DNA from 2 places in the Actinoplanes sp. CA-030573 genome. Region 2 is predicted to be linked to the other one. Evidence: riboswitches for the same ligand, from Rfam matches in the RefSeq annotation. Region 2 holds a riboswitch; the other holds the start of a gene.
What was found. A riboswitch is a leader RNA that binds a small molecule or an ion and turns the genes downstream of it on or off. The one in region 2 is predicted to bind cobalamin.
Positions count from the first base shown of each region.

Region 1 (7,089 bases), 870 kb from region 2:
CTGGTTCCTCGGCGGGCCCGAGCCGCATTACGCGGGCCTGATGCGCGACGGCGTGGTGCGGGTGCGGCTGCCCGGCCAGCAGGGCGTGGTGGTGGCCGTGCTCAACGCGACGCTGCGCTACCGCACCCGCGGGGCCTGGATCCCGGTGAGCGACGTGGCGCTGCTGCCCGACGCCGCGACCGAGCTCGAGGTGCGGCCGCGGGGCGGCGGTGATCCGAGGACCGTGCCGTTGCCGTGACGGATAGGTTGGGGTCGTGACGATTCAGGGCCTGCGCCGGATCATCGTGTCGGTGGCGGATCTCGACCGGGCGCTCGCGCTGTATCGCGACGCGCTCGGCCTGGCCGAGAAATACCGGACGGAAGAGATCGCCATGCTCGGCGACCCGGAGGTGCTGCTGCACCGGCGGCCGCCCACCCCGGGCCGGGCCGGGGTCGCGGCGAGCTATCTGGTCGACGACGTCGACGCCGTCACCGCCGCCGCCGAGAAGGCCGGCGCCGCGGTGATCGACCCGCCGGCCGTGCAGCCGTGGGGCGAGCGGCAGGCGGTGCTCACCGATCCGGACGGGCACGTCTTCTGTCTGGTGAGCCCGGGTAACGGGTAAGAGCGTCGCCATGGACGTCGTGATCGGCATCGACACCGGTACCACCGCCACCAAGGGCATCGCGGCCACCGCCGACGGCCGGCTGCGGGCGCACACCAGCGTCCACTATCCACTCGCCGTGCCCGGCCCGGGCCGCGCCGAGCTCGACCCCCAGCACCTGATCGACGCGGCGGTCAAGGCGCTCACCGACGTGGCCGCCGCCTGCCGCGAGCAGGGTGACGCGGTGCGGGCCGTCAGCCTGAGCGCGTTCCTGCACGCCCTGGCCCCGATGGACGCCGCCGGCCGCCCGCTCGGCCCGTTGGTCACCTGGGCCGACAACCGGGCCGGCGCCCAGTGCGACGAGATCATCGCGGCCGGCCGCGACAAGGCGCTGCAGGCCCGCACCGGCACGCCCGTGCATCCGATGTCGCCGCTCACCAAGCTCGCCTGGTGGCGGGCCACCGACCCCGAGCGGCTGCGGTCGACGCCGCGGTGGGGCGGGGTCAAGGAGCTGGTGCTGACCGCCCTCGCCGACGCGCCGTTCCTGCTCGACCTGTCGGTGGCCTCGGGCACCGGCCTTTACGACATCCACTCCCGCACGTGGGATCCCGAGGCGCTCGACATCGCGGGCGCCCGGCCCGGCCAGCTGGCCGAGGTCGTGCCGACCACCACCGTCCTGAAGCTGCGCCCCTCGATCGCGTCGGCGGCCGGGCTGCCGGCCGGCACCCCACTGGTGATCGGCGCGGCCGACGGGCCGCTGGCCAACCTCGGCCTCGGCGCCACGCCGGCCGGCGTCGCGGCCGTCTCGCTCGGCACCAGCGGCGCCCTGCGCACGGTCGTCGACCGGCCCACCGCCGACGCCGCCGGGCGGCTGTTCTGCTACGCGCTGACCGAGGACCGCTGGGTCATCGGCGGTGCGGTCAACAACGCCGGCTCGGTGGTGCGCTGGGCCGGGCAGAGCTTCGCGTCCGGCTTCGAGCGCCCCGGCGCCGAGGGCGAGGACGAGGACGAGCGCGACGCCGCCCTGCTCATGGAGGCGCAGAGCGTGGCGCCGGGCAGCGACGGGCTGCTCTGCCTGCCCTACCTGCTGGGCGAGCGCGCGCCGTGGTGGCGGGCCGGCATGCGCGGCGCCTACCTCGGGCTGCGCCGCGAGCACGGCCGCGCCCACCTGGTGCGCTCGGCGGTCGAGGGCGTGTGCCAGCAGCTGGCGCTGGTCCGCGACTCGTTCGCGGCCGAGGGCTTCCCGGTCACCGAGGTGCGGGCGACCGGGGGAGCGGTCGCGTCCGAGCTGTGGGTGGGCGTGCTGGCGGCCGCCCTCGACCTGCCGGTGGCGATCGCCGGCACCCCCGAGGGCACCGCGCTCGGCGCCTGCCTGCTCGGCCTGCACGCGCTGGGCGACCTGCCCGACCTCGACCGCGCCGCCGCGCTGATCGCGATCGGCACGCCGACCCGGCCCGACCCCGAGAACGCCGCCCTCTACGCCCGCCTGCGCCCGCTGATCGAGAAGTCGGCCCTGGCCACCATGGATATCGTGCGCGAGCTCGACCGCCTGGCCCCGCCGCTGGAGACGGCCGCCCACCCGTCTTAGAGATGGTGGTCACCGCTGGTCACGTTGACGGTCCGCCCGGCGGTGCGAAAGCATGGCGGGCGAGCGGTAGCGGAGGAACCCGGTGCGATTCCGGGACGGTCCCGCCACTGTGACCGGGTAGTGACCCGTCCCGTCGTCGTGGCCCATCGCCACGGCGTTTTGTCGTCGCGGCGTTCAGCGGTGTCGGGGAGCGTCGATCCGGGAGCCAGGAACTCCGGCCGCTCGTGACGCTCATCGTCCGGGCGTGGACACCCGGGCAGAAGGGACCTCCGTGACGCCGTACCCGTTCTCGGCCGTGGTCGGGCTTGCCGACCTGCGCCTCGCGCTGTTGCTCACCGCTGTCTCGCCGGATGTCGGCGGGGTTCTGGTGCGAGGAGAGAAGGGAACGGCGAAGAGCACGGTGGTGCGTGCCCTGGCCGCGCTGCTCCCGCCGGTCACGGTGGTCCGCGGCTGCCGCTTCGCCTGCGATCCGGCGGCGCCCGACCCGGCCTGCCCGGACGGCCCGCACGCGGCGCGCCCCGACGGCCCGCATCCGGCCGGCTCCGACGGCCCGCACGCGGCCGGCTCCGACGGCCCGCACGCGGCCGGCTCCGACGGCCCGCATCCGGCCGGCTCCGACGGCCTGCACCCGGCCGGCTCCGACGTCTCGCTCTCGGCCGGTATCCCGGCGCTGTCCCGGCCGGCCGCGCTGGTCGAGCTGCCGGTGGGGGCGACCGAGGACCGGGTGGTGGGCACGCTCGACATACAGCGTGCGCTGGCCGACGGGGTCAAGGCGTATGAGCCGGGCCTGCTCGCGGCCGCGCACCGCGGCGTGCTCTACGTCGACGAGGTCAACCTGTTGCCCGATCACCTGGTCGACCTGCTGCTGGACGCGGCGGCGATGGGCCGGGCCCACGTCGAGCGGGACGGGGTGTCGGTCAAGCACGCGGCCCGGTTCCTGCTGGTCGGCACCATGAACCCGGAGGAGGGCGAGCCCCGGCCGCAACTGGTCGACCGGTTCGGCCTGGTGGTGACCGTCGGGGCGCCGCGCGAGGCCCGGGAAAGGGCCGAGGTGGTGCGGCGGCGGCTGGCGTACGAGGCCGGCCCCGGCGACTTCGCGGTGCGTTTCGCCGACGACGAGCACGCGCTGTCGCAGCGGATCGTCGCGGCCCGGGAACGGCTGCCGCGGGTCGTCCTGCCGGACGGCGAGCTCGACCGGATCGCCCGGGTCTGCCTCGCCTACGGGGTGGACGGCATGCGCGCCGACATCGTGGTGGCCCGGTGCGCGGTGGCCCTGGCCGCGTGGCACGGCCGGGAGCGGGTCACGGCCGGCGACGTGCGCGACGCCGCCCGCCTGGCCCTGCCGCACCGGCGGCGGAAGGACCCGCTCGACCCGCCCGGCACCGACGAGCAGCGGCTCGAGGAGGCGCTGGCGGAGGCCGAGGCCGAGCTCGAACGCGAACGCGAACGCGCCGATCGGGAGCGAACCGAGCGGGAGTGCGCCGAGCGGGAGGAGCGCGAGCGCGACGGCGGCCCGGACGACGACCCCGACGGTGGCGGCTCGCCGACCGGCGGTCCCGACGATGCCAGCCCCGACGGCTCGGGCGGCTCCGACAGCTCGGGCGGCTCGGGCAACTTCGGTGGCCCAGGCCGTTCTGGTGGCTGGAGCGGCTCCGGTACCCCGGGCGACATTTCGGGAAAGTCGGATTTGGGAGCCAGGAGAGGCGTGGGTGCGGCGGATGGGACCGAACACGGCGGAGCAGGACGGGGCGGGCCGGGACAGGGCGGCCTGGAGCAGAGCGGGCCGGGACAGGGCGGGCCGGGGCAGGGCGGGCCGGGACAGAGTGAGCCGGGGCAGGGCGGGCCGGGGCAGGTCGCGGTTGCGGGGAGTCCCTATCGGACCCGGACGCTCTCGATTGCCCGTCGTGGGGAGGGTGGGCATGCGGGGCGGCGGTCGCCGGCGTTCTCGCGGCGCGGGCGGGTGATCGGCTCGCGCGAGCCGCGCGGCAAGCTGGCCGGGGCGCCGCATCTGCCCGCCACCCTGCGGGCCGCGCTGCACCGCGGCGCGCGGGACGTCCGCCCCCGCGACCTGCGCGAGTCGGTGCACGTCGGCCGCGAGGCGAACCTGGTGCTGTTCGTGGTCGACGCCTCGGGGTCGATGGCCGCCCGCAAGCGGATGGCCATCGTGAAGACCGCGGTGCTGTCGCTGTTGCGGGACGCCTACCAGCGGCGGGACCGGGTCGGGATGATCACCTTCCGCGGGCACGACGCCGAGCAGGTGCTGCCGCCCACGTCCAGCCATGAGGTCGGGGTGCTGCGGCTCGCCGCCCTGCGCACGGGGGGACGCACGCCGCTGGCCGCCGGTCTGCGCCGGGCCGCCGCCACCATCGCCACCGAGCGCCGCCGGGACCCGCGTCGGCGGCCGCTGCTGATCGTGGTCACCGACGGCCGTGCCACCAGCGGGCCGGACCCGGTCACCGTGGCGCCCGCCCTGGCCGGGGTGGCCACCGTGATCGTCGACTGCGAGTCCGGCCCGGTACGCCTCGGCCTGGCCGCCCGGCTCGCCTCCGCCCTCGGCGCCGACCTGATGCCGCTCGGCCATCTCGAAGCGGCCACGGCCGGCTCCGCCACGACCATAAGGAAGGCTGCCTGATGCCGCAGGGGAAGGTCAGCGTCGTACCTCAGGACGGGTTGACCACCCGGCAGCGCCGGCGGCAGGCGGTCTTCGCGGTGCACACGGGGGACGGCAAGGGCAAGTCGACGGCGGCGTTCGGGATGGCGCTGCGGGCCTGGAGCGCGGGCTGGCCGATCGGGGTGTTCCAGTTCGTGAAGTCGGAGAAGTGGCGGGTCGGCGAGGAGTCCGCGCTCAAGGCGCTCGGCCAGGCCGGCGGCGCGCCGGTCGTCTGGCACAAGATGGGCGAGGGCTGGTCGTGGATCCAGCGGGCCGGCACCGAGCGTGACCACGCGGCCGAGGCGGCCGAGGGATGGGCCCAGATCAAACGGGACCTGGCCGCCGAGACCTACAAGTTCTACGTGCTCGACGAGTTCACGTACCCGATGAAGTGGGGTTGGGTCGACGTGGACGACGTCGTGGCGACGCTGGCGAACCGGCCGGGCACGCAGCACGTCGTGATCACCGGGCGGTACGCGGCGCCCGAGCTGCTGGCGGCGGCCGACCTCGTGACCGAGATGACCAAGGTCAAGCACCCGATGGACGCGGGACGCAAGGGACAGCAGGGCATCGAGTGGTGACGATCCCGCGGGTCGTGATCGGCGCGCCCGCCTCCGGACACGGCAAGACCACCGTGTCGACCGGCCTGCTCGCGGCGTTCGCCCGGCGCGGCGTGCCGGTGGCGCCGTTCAAGGTCGGCCCGGACTATATCGACCCGGGCTATCACGCGCTCGCGGCCGGACGGCCCGGTCGCAACCTCGACCCGGTGCTGGTCGGCGAGGACCGGATCGGCCCGCTGTTCGCGCACGGGGCGGCCGGCGCCGGGCTGGCCGTGGTCGAGGGCGTGATGGGCCTCTACGACGGGCGCACCGACGCCGGCGATACCGGCTCGACCGCCCAGGTCGCGGCGCTGCTCGACGCGCCGGTGATCCTGGTGGTGGACGCGGCCGCGCAGGGCCGGTCGATCGCCGCGCTGGTGCATGGGTTCCGCAGCTTCGGCAGCGTGCGGCTGGCCGGCGTGATCCTCAACCGGGTCGGCTCCGACCGGCACGAGGCCCTGCTGCGCGACGCGTGCGAGGAGGTGGGCACGCCGGTCCTGGGCGCGATGCGCCGCGCCGACGCGGTGGCGGCGCCGTCGCGTCACCTCGGGCTGGTGCCGGCGGCCGAGCGCCGGGCCGAGGCGCGCGCCTCGGTGGACGCGCTGGCCGCCCTGGTCGAGGCGTCGATCGACCTGGCCGAGGTGGCGGCGATCGCCCGTTCCGCGCCGCCGCTCGACGTCGAGCCCTGGGCGCCGCCGGCTGCCGGGGAGGCGGGGGAGCGGCCGGTCGTCGCGCTGGCCGGCGGCCCGGCCTTCTCCTTCTCCTACGCCGAGACGCCGGAGCTGCTGGAGGCGGCCGGCGCCGAGGTGGTCGTCGTCGATCCGCTGCACGACGAGAAGCTGCCGGCGGGAACGCGCGGCCTGGTGGTGGGTGGCGGTTTCCCCGAGGTGTACGCGGCGGAGCTGTCCGCCAACGAGCCCCTCCGCCGTGCGGTGGCCGCCCTGGCCGCGGCCGGCGGCCCGATCGTGGCCGAGTGCGCCGGGCTGTTGTGGCTGTGCCGCACGCTCGACGACGCCCCGATGTGCGGGGTCCTCGACGCGGACGCCGCCATGACGCCGACGCTGACGCTGGGTTACCGGGACGCCGTCGCGCTCTCCGACAGCCCCCTGGCCCCGGCCGGCACCCGGGTGACCGGCCACGAGTTCCACCGTACGACCGTCCACCCGCGCTCGGGTCTGCTGCTCTCCCCGGCCGCCGGCGCCGCCTGGCAGTGGCGCGGCGCCGACCCGGAGGGGTTCACGACGCCGGCCGTGCACGCGTCCTACCTGCACCTGCACTGGGCCGGCACGCCCTCGCTGGCCGGCAACGTGGTGGCGGCCGCCCGCACGAGAGCGTGAGCGGCGACCTCGCGCTCGGCGCGGGCGTGCGCCGGCTCGTGCTCGGCGTGGGCGTGCGCCGGCTCGTGCTCGGCGTGGACGCGCGTCGGCTCGTGCTCGGTGTGGGCGTGCGCCGGCTCGTGCTCGGCGTCGGCGCGCGCCGGGGGACGCCGGCGGCGGTCCTGACCGGCGCGATCCGCAGCGTCCTCGGCGAGGCCGGCCTGACGGCGGCCGATGTAGGAGTGCTGGCCACGATCGACCGCCGCGCGGCCGAGGACGGCTTCCGCGAAGTGGCCGCGGCGCACGGCTGGGAACTGGTCGCACTCGCGGCGGCCGACCTCGCGGCCCGCGACGT
Region 1 is NZ_CP192038.1:6,255,217-6,262,305, reverse strand. Features, by position in the region: gene ACQP2F_RS28985 (hypothetical protein) at 1-238, shown strand, start outside; gene ACQP2F_RS28980 (VOC family protein) at 255-602, shown strand; gene ACQP2F_RS28975 (gluconokinase) at 613-2,169, shown strand; cobalamin riboswitch at 2,217-2,407, shown strand; gene ACQP2F_RS28970 (VWA domain-containing protein) at 2,414-4,801, shown strand; gene cobO (cob(I)yrinic acid a,c-diamide adenosyltransferase) at 4,801-5,400, shown strand; gene ACQP2F_RS28960 (cobyrinate a,c-diamide synthase) at 5,394-6,755, shown strand; gene ACQP2F_RS28955 (cobalamin biosynthesis protein) at 6,752-7,089, shown strand, end outside.
Region 1: another riboswitch for cobalamin. It lies ahead of ACQP2F_RS28970 (VWA domain-containing protein); the one in region 2 lies ahead of ACQP2F_RS32730 (acyl-CoA thioesterase).

Region 2 (7,089 bases):
ATACCGATCGTCGACTGGATCGAGCGGGAGAAGATCTCCGGGCCCTCAGCCGACGTCGGTCGGCCGGCCGCCTGGTTGAGCGCGTCGAGGATCGAGCCGCGGCCCTCTTCGTAGTCGATGGCCTTGTCGACGAGAGGCTCGGCGAAAATGTAGGCGAAAACCCAGGCGAGGAGGCCGGCGAAGGCACCGGAGACCGCCCCACGCCAGATAGCGCGGAGTTCCATGAGTGTCTCAGTCCCGGATCAGTGGCAGGGGAAGCCGAGGAAGTGCCGCGAGTCGTGAACCCACTCGTGGACGACCATCGACTTGCCGAACACCGAGACCATGCCCTCATCGACGCCGATGAAATAGTACGCGAGCAGCGCGAGCAGCACGGTGATGCCGAGAACGAGAACGACCCGCGTAGTCGACAACGCCTCGGGCGAGACGGTCGCGGTCGGTTTGGCAGCGGGTACGGGAACAGTCGTCATGAAGCCTCCTCAGGGATGATGCGTCCCTCATCGATACCGGCGTAGCGACGACGAAGTATCTGACTACAGCCCCGACCTCACATCGTGGCCTCACAGTGGCGCAACCGCCCCGGACTCGCACCGGGTTCCTTACATCGTCACATCGAGCCGAGCCTAGGTCCGCTCGCGAGCAGGGTCAACATCACGGTGTTTCGGCCGCTGCGCGACAAGCCCCGCGATCTGACACGCCGGACACTCGGAACGGTCCGGATCGGCACAGACGAGATGATTGGTCACGAGCCATTCGATACGGTCGAGAAGCGCCGCAAGATCATGGATCTCCCGGGACAGCCGATGCATCCGCGCGTCGCGAGCACCAAGCCGGCGGCGCCCGGCGAGCAGGCTTTCGTACAGCTCAACCGGGATGACGACGCCATCCTGACCGTCGATCTCGACGTGCGGCGGCGGAGGATGCTTGGTCATCCTGAGCGTCGCTCCCTCCGGCGTGACGATCCTTACAGCGCTCGCCGTCCGAACAGTAGCGCGTCACCGCTGGAGAAATCGCTCCCAGTAATCACGGCGCTCCGCCTCGGGCGTCAAGACGCAGTCGCCGCAAGTGCCCCCGCCGGGGATCCGGTAGTACAGGCAGCAGTTGCGGCGGACCAGAAACCAGCGGTCCCGGTCGGGATCCGGATGGTGCAACGTCGCCATCCCGGCCAGTGGCGGCACGGTCAGCATCTCGGCGACGGTCGTGGCGGCGCGTTCGGCGGCGGCCGGGTCGCCAGCGTTGTCGGCGATCATGCCGGCCGCGCCGCCGAGCGCCGATGCCACGTTGCCCCACAGCACCTGCGGCGACAGTGTGAACCGGTGCCGGAAGACCTCCAGCACCGGCCCGACCAGACCGACGACCGCCGTACGGGTCAGCACTCCTCCCGCGTCGCCGCCGGCGCGGTGGAGAGAGTCGTAGGCGATCGGGACCGGGCCACCTTCGACCGGACGCCACCACAACCGGCCCGGATCAGCCAGGGGCACCACGCCCGTGAGCGCGGCCGCCCCGAGCAGCGGCGACAGCAGCCGGGCGGCCAGGCCGAGGAAGATGGTCGAGGCGACCACCCGCTCGCCGATCTGATCGGGGCCGAGCCCGGACATCCGCATGATCACTTGCTGGCCAGCGGTGACTCGCTCGGCGATGACCTCCGGTTCCAGCAGATCGGCCAGGGGCCGCCAGCCGGCGGCCGTGCGACGGGGCTGCCAGGCGAAGTACGGTCCGAGCCCGGCGGCGGCCTCCAGGGCCGGACCGGCACCGTACTGTTCGGCAGGCACGCCGCTCACTCTATGACCAGCCCGGTTACGGCGGCGACGGCGTCGGCCAGGGTCACGGTGGTGACCTGATCATCCCAGCCTTGCCCGGCGGTGATGACGGTCGGCCGCCACGGGAGGCTGTCGGCGACCGTAGCCAGCAGTCCGGGCATCGCCGGGTGCCGGGCGTGGCTCCACAGGACGACGGCTGCGGGGTGGCTGCGGGTGATCGCGTCGGCCAGCGTCTGCCGGGAAAGGCCGGCACCGAGGTGGATCGACGCGATCTGCTGCTCGGCTAGGGCGGCGGCAAGCGCGTCTAGGGCCGCGACGTCGCGGCCGGCGTCCACGGCGATCAGCAGTGTGCGTACCGGCGAACCGGCCGGCGGCCGTGCAACTGCCGCGAACACCTCGCTCAGGGCCCGGCTGAGCACGCGCCGGGCCACCGCTTTTCGTGTCTCGGCGTAGCGGCCCTGGCTGATCAACACGTACGCCGGCCCGGCCAGGGTGTGGTAGGTGTGCACGACTCCGTGGGCGGTGACCGCGGCCCGCAGTGTCTCGTGCAGGCTCAGCACGTCGAGGCGGCGGGCGGCCCGGGCCAGCCCGCGCGCCGCTGACTGTGTGCTCTGGTCGGTCACCGGATGCTCGGCCGGCCACGGGGTGACCTCGCGGCGCGCCATCCGGGCGGCTTCGGCGGCCGGCATGCCGCGAGCGGTGAGCCGGGCCATCACGGTCAGCGCGGCCACGTCGGGCGGCGTGTAGCGCCGGTGCCGGCCGGCCTGATGCCCGGTCGGGCCGAGCCCGTAGCGCTGATGCCAGGTACGCAGCGTCGTCGGGGCCACGCCGAGTCGCCGCGCGAGTAATCCGGGGCTGAGCCCCCTGGTGTCATCCACCGCCGACCCGCCCTCGAGGTCACCGACAACGACCACACCCGCATCGGGTGTGGGCAGTGGCAGGTCTTCGGACTCGTGGGCGTCCGGCACGCTTCCTACTGGCCGTCGCTTCCCGGACCCAGCTCGGGTCCAGTGCTCTGTGACGGCGGTCGTTCCCACTCACCGCTGCGGGGCAGTCCCGGAATCACACCGGGTTCCCTCTTACGACGCTCACCCCCGGCCAGGGGCGGGCGAACCGACTGCCCCCACAGCTTACTGCCGGCCAGGCGCTGTAATCACCGACAGCTCCAGCGGCGCCGGGATCTCGGCCTGCCCCGGGCCGCCGGCGTGTACCCAACCGAGCAGGTCGGTGAGGATCGCGTCGTCGAGGACCAGTCCGAACCAGACCGGCCGGGCGCCCGAGCGGCGGGCTGTCGCGGTCGGGTGGACCACCATGACGTTGGCCTGCTCGCACACGTCCAAGCACACACTGGTCCGCACCCGGTGGCCGTCGCCGATCTCGGCGCGCAGCCGGTCGAGCTGAGCGTCGTGATCGGTCGACGGATGCTTGAGCGCGTTACCGCAACAGCAGTCTCGGCACACCGTCACCGTGCATCCGTCGATGATCGTTTCGCTCACCGGCCAACTTTAGCCAGAGCGATCAGCCGCGGGTGGCGTTGGAGTAGGGGCACACCTGGTGGCGCCGGTCCGCTCCTCGGGAGAACTCATCGGATCACCCCCACGCCAGCCGGACGCCGAGCGCGACGCAAACGGCCGCGCACCCCCCCAGTTGAGCCACCGTGCCGTACGGCCGCGGGCCAGCCGCGCGCCGAGCCGCCCCGCCGTGGCGGCCAGGGTGATGTCCACGGCGAGCTGTACGGTGATGAACAGGACGCCAAGGGTGATCAGCTGGCCGGTCACCTGCCCGGCGGCGGGCCGTACGAACTGCGGCAAGAACGCCACGCTGAACAGGATCATCTTCGGGTTGAGCAGATTCGTCACCAATCCCCGCACGAAAGCGTTACCGGTCGCGACACCGAGCGCGGCGACCATGCCGGCCCGGGCGCCGTAGCGGCCGGCGTTGGTGATCACGAACATCATGTCCGGACCGGGAGTGATCATCAGCAGGACGATCGCGGTCAGGTAGCCCAGCAGCACCGACGTCGAGATCACGGCCGTCCCTCCAGCGCGCCCCGCAGGGCGAGACGGTGCCGGCGGCGGATCTCCGCCTGATGGAAGGCCTGCCGGTCCTCGTCGGTCTCCGGCAACAGCGCCGGCACAGTACGCGGTTTGCCGTCGTCGTCGACCGCGACCATCACCAGATGGGAGGTAGCCACGACCGTTGGCGGCACCGCCCGGTCCCACCGGTCGGCGGTGACCTTGACTGCGACCTCCATCGAGCTGCGCCCGGCCCAGGTGATCCGGGCCTGCACGTGCACGACGTCACCGACCCGAACGGCCTGCAGGAACAACGTCTCGTCCATCGCCGCGGTGACCGCGGGACCATCGGAGTGGCGGGCCGCGACGACCCCGGCGACCGAGTCGATGAGGTTGAGGATCCGGCCGCCGTGCACCGTGCCCATCAGGTTGGTGTGGTGCTGGTCCATGATCTGCGACAGGGTCAGTTGCGACGCCGACGGCGCACGACCAGATTCTGTCATCGCTACCTTCCGCTCCGTTCCGCGACCAACGATCGCGCGGAAGGCAGACAGCGGGCAGCGCCCCGGTCTCGGCTCGCCGGTGACGTTGACATGTCCGGCCCACCCGCGAGGCCGACAGCAAACGCACGCCGGGCGGCGTACGCGACGCGGGCAGGTCTTCGGACTCGCGGGCAGCCAACAAACGCCTACTGGCCGTCGCTTCCCAAACCCGTGCGAAGGGGTTCAGTGCTGTGTGACGGCGGTCGTTCCCGCTCACCGCTGCGGGGCAGTCCCGGAATCCCACCGGGTTCCCTCTTACGACACCCCACCAAGGAGATCGGGTGAACCAGCGCTGAGGCCGAGCATAGCGATCTGGCGGCGACGGGCGACGCGATGCTTATCACCCCAGCCATTCACCGCAGCCACGCATCACCAGCCTCTCTTATGCTGCGGGTGGGCGGCTTACCTGGATCACCGAACCGGCCCCGGCCGTGCTCGCCTCCACGTTCCTGACCTCGACCGCCGGAGCGGCCGGCTATCTCGTTTTCGCGGCAACGACCGGCGGCCACCTCAACCCCGACTAGATTCTGGGCCTGCTCAGCGGTCTCGGCGGCGGTTACCTCGGTGCCCGCCTGCAACCACATCCGCCCGAGCGAGCACTACGCCTGCTCTCGGGGTGCTAACGACCGCCCTCGCTGTTCAGTACGCCATCCAGGCCGCCGCCGGCCGCTGACGCTGTCGAGCACCGCGCGCAGCGGCCGGTGAGGGTCAGGCTCTGACCGGCGAAGGAGAAACCGGTCCGCGACCCGACCATGGTCAGCAACTCCTGCACACCGTCCGCGGCGGCAACTTCGGCGACGCGTCCGCAGTCGCCGCAGACGACGTGATGATGCGGGCGGTCGGCCAGCCCGTAACGGGCCTCGCCGCGCCGGTCGAGGCTGTGCACGACGCCCTCGTCGACGAGCACCTGCAACGCCCGGTAGACCGTGGAGTGGTCCAGCTGCGGATGGGCCGGAAGCAGGGTCTCGTAGATCCGCCGCGGCGACAGGTGCCGCTCGGCGTCCATCAGCGTGCCGACGATCGCGTTCTTCGCGAAAGTCCACCGGCGGCCACCAGCGCGGACGTGATCCCGGATCGCGTTGAGCCGAGCATCTGCTTCCGCTGTCACTACGCCTCCCCGGTCCCAGTTGCCACAATCACGCTATCGCCACAACCTTGCAATAGTAGATCCGTGCGGGTTAGCGTCCGGGTATCGAGCACCCTCGCGGAAGAAGACAGACGTGACCGATACCCAGATGGCCGTGGACGTGTCCCGCTTCTCCCGATTCCGGCAGAGCCTGACCCCGCAGGACTGGAGCTCGCTGGCCGGCATGGGCGCCTTCATCGTCCTGCTGCACGTCATCGGGTTCGTCACGCTGCTCGGCTTCGTCGCCCCGAAACACTTCAGCCTCGGCGGCGACCACCCCGTCTTCACCGTCGGCGTCGGCATCCTGGCCTACACCTTCGGCCTGCGGCACGCCTTCGACGCCGACCACATCGCAGCGGTCGACAACACCACCCGCAAGCTGATGCAGGACAACACCAACAACGGCGGCGGCCGCAAACCGCTGTCGGTCGGCTTCTGGTTCTCCCTCGGCCACTCCACGATCGTCTTCTGCCTCGCCTTCCTGCTCTCGGTCGGCGTCAAGGCCCTGGCCGGGCAGGTCGAGAACGACGACTCAGAACTGCACTCGGTCACCGGCGTCATCGGCGCCTCCGTGTCCGGGGTCTTCCTGTGGATCCTGGGCATCCTCAACCTGGTCGTGCTGTTCGGCATCATCAAGGTCTTCCGCGACCTGCGCCGCGGCGTCTACGACGAAGAAGCCCTGGAGGACCAGCTCAACAAGCGCGGCTTCATGAACCGGTTCCTCGGCGGCCTGACCAAGAGCGTCCGCAAGGCCTGGCACATCTACCCGATCGGCGTCCTGTTCGGACTCGGCTTCGACACCGCCACCGAGGTCGGCCTGCTCGTCCTGGCCGGCGGGGCGGCCGCGTTCAACCTGCCGTTCTACTCGATCCTCGTTTTGCCGATCCTGTTCGCCGCCGGCATGTGCCTGATGGACACCATCGACGGGGTGTTCATGAACGCCGCCTACGGCTGGGCGTTCGCCAAGCCGGTCCGCAAGGTCTTCTACAACATCACCATCACCTCGATCTCGGTCGCCGTCGCCCTGATCATCGGCACCGTCGAACTCATCGGGGTGCTGGCCGACCAGGCCAACATCACCACCGGCCCGCTCGCCGCGATCGCCGACATCCCACTCGACTACGCCGGCTACGGCATCGTCGGCCTGTTCTTCCTCGCCTGGATCGTCGCCATCGCCGTCTGGCGGTTCGGCCGAGTCGAGGAACGCTGGTCGGCCAACCTCGCCCCCTCCGCCGCTGCGGAGTAGCCGACAATGCGGCTGACGGTTCACGCGGCCACGGTCTCCGACATCGGGCTGCTGGCCGCGCTCAACCGGCAGCTCATCGAGGACCAGCGGCATCACAGCACCGCCACCGATGACGAACTGGCCGATCGGATGCGCCGCTGGATCACCGGCGAGGTGTATCACGTGGCGGTCGTCGAGGACGACGGCGAGCCGGTGGCGTACGGGGTGTGGCGCGACGACGAGGACGGCATCTACGTCCGCCAGTTCTTCGTCGTCCGCCACCGCCGCCGCACCGGCCTCGGCCGGCAGGCGTTCACACTCCTGGCGGGCGGATGGCGGCGGGCGCCGGTCAGGCTCGACGCGCTCGTGCACAACGAACGCGCGCTCGGGTTCTGGCGGGCGCTGGGCTTTCGCGACTACA
Region 2 is NZ_CP192038.1:7,125,480-7,132,568, forward strand. Features, by position in the region: gene ACQP2F_RS32695 (CbtA family protein) at 1-224, opposite strand, end outside; gene ACQP2F_RS32700 (CbtB domain-containing protein) at 243-470, opposite strand; gene ACQP2F_RS32705 (hypothetical protein) at 624-932, opposite strand; gene ACQP2F_RS32710 ((2Fe-2S)-binding protein) at 996-1,772, opposite strand; gene ACQP2F_RS32715 (MerR family transcriptional regulator) at 1,778-2,638, opposite strand; cobalamin riboswitch at 2,680-2,894, opposite strand; gene ACQP2F_RS32720 (hypothetical protein) at 2,891-3,226, opposite strand; gene ACQP2F_RS32725 (LysE family translocator) at 3,266-3,790, opposite strand; gene ACQP2F_RS32730 (acyl-CoA thioesterase) at 3,787-4,278, opposite strand; cobalamin riboswitch at 4,411-4,623, opposite strand; gene ACQP2F_RS32735 (Fur family transcriptional regulator) at 4,937-5,425, opposite strand; gene ACQP2F_RS32740 (HoxN/HupN/NixA family nickel/cobalt transporter) at 5,538-6,689, shown strand; gene ACQP2F_RS32745 (N-acetyltransferase family protein) at 6,696-7,089, shown strand, end outside.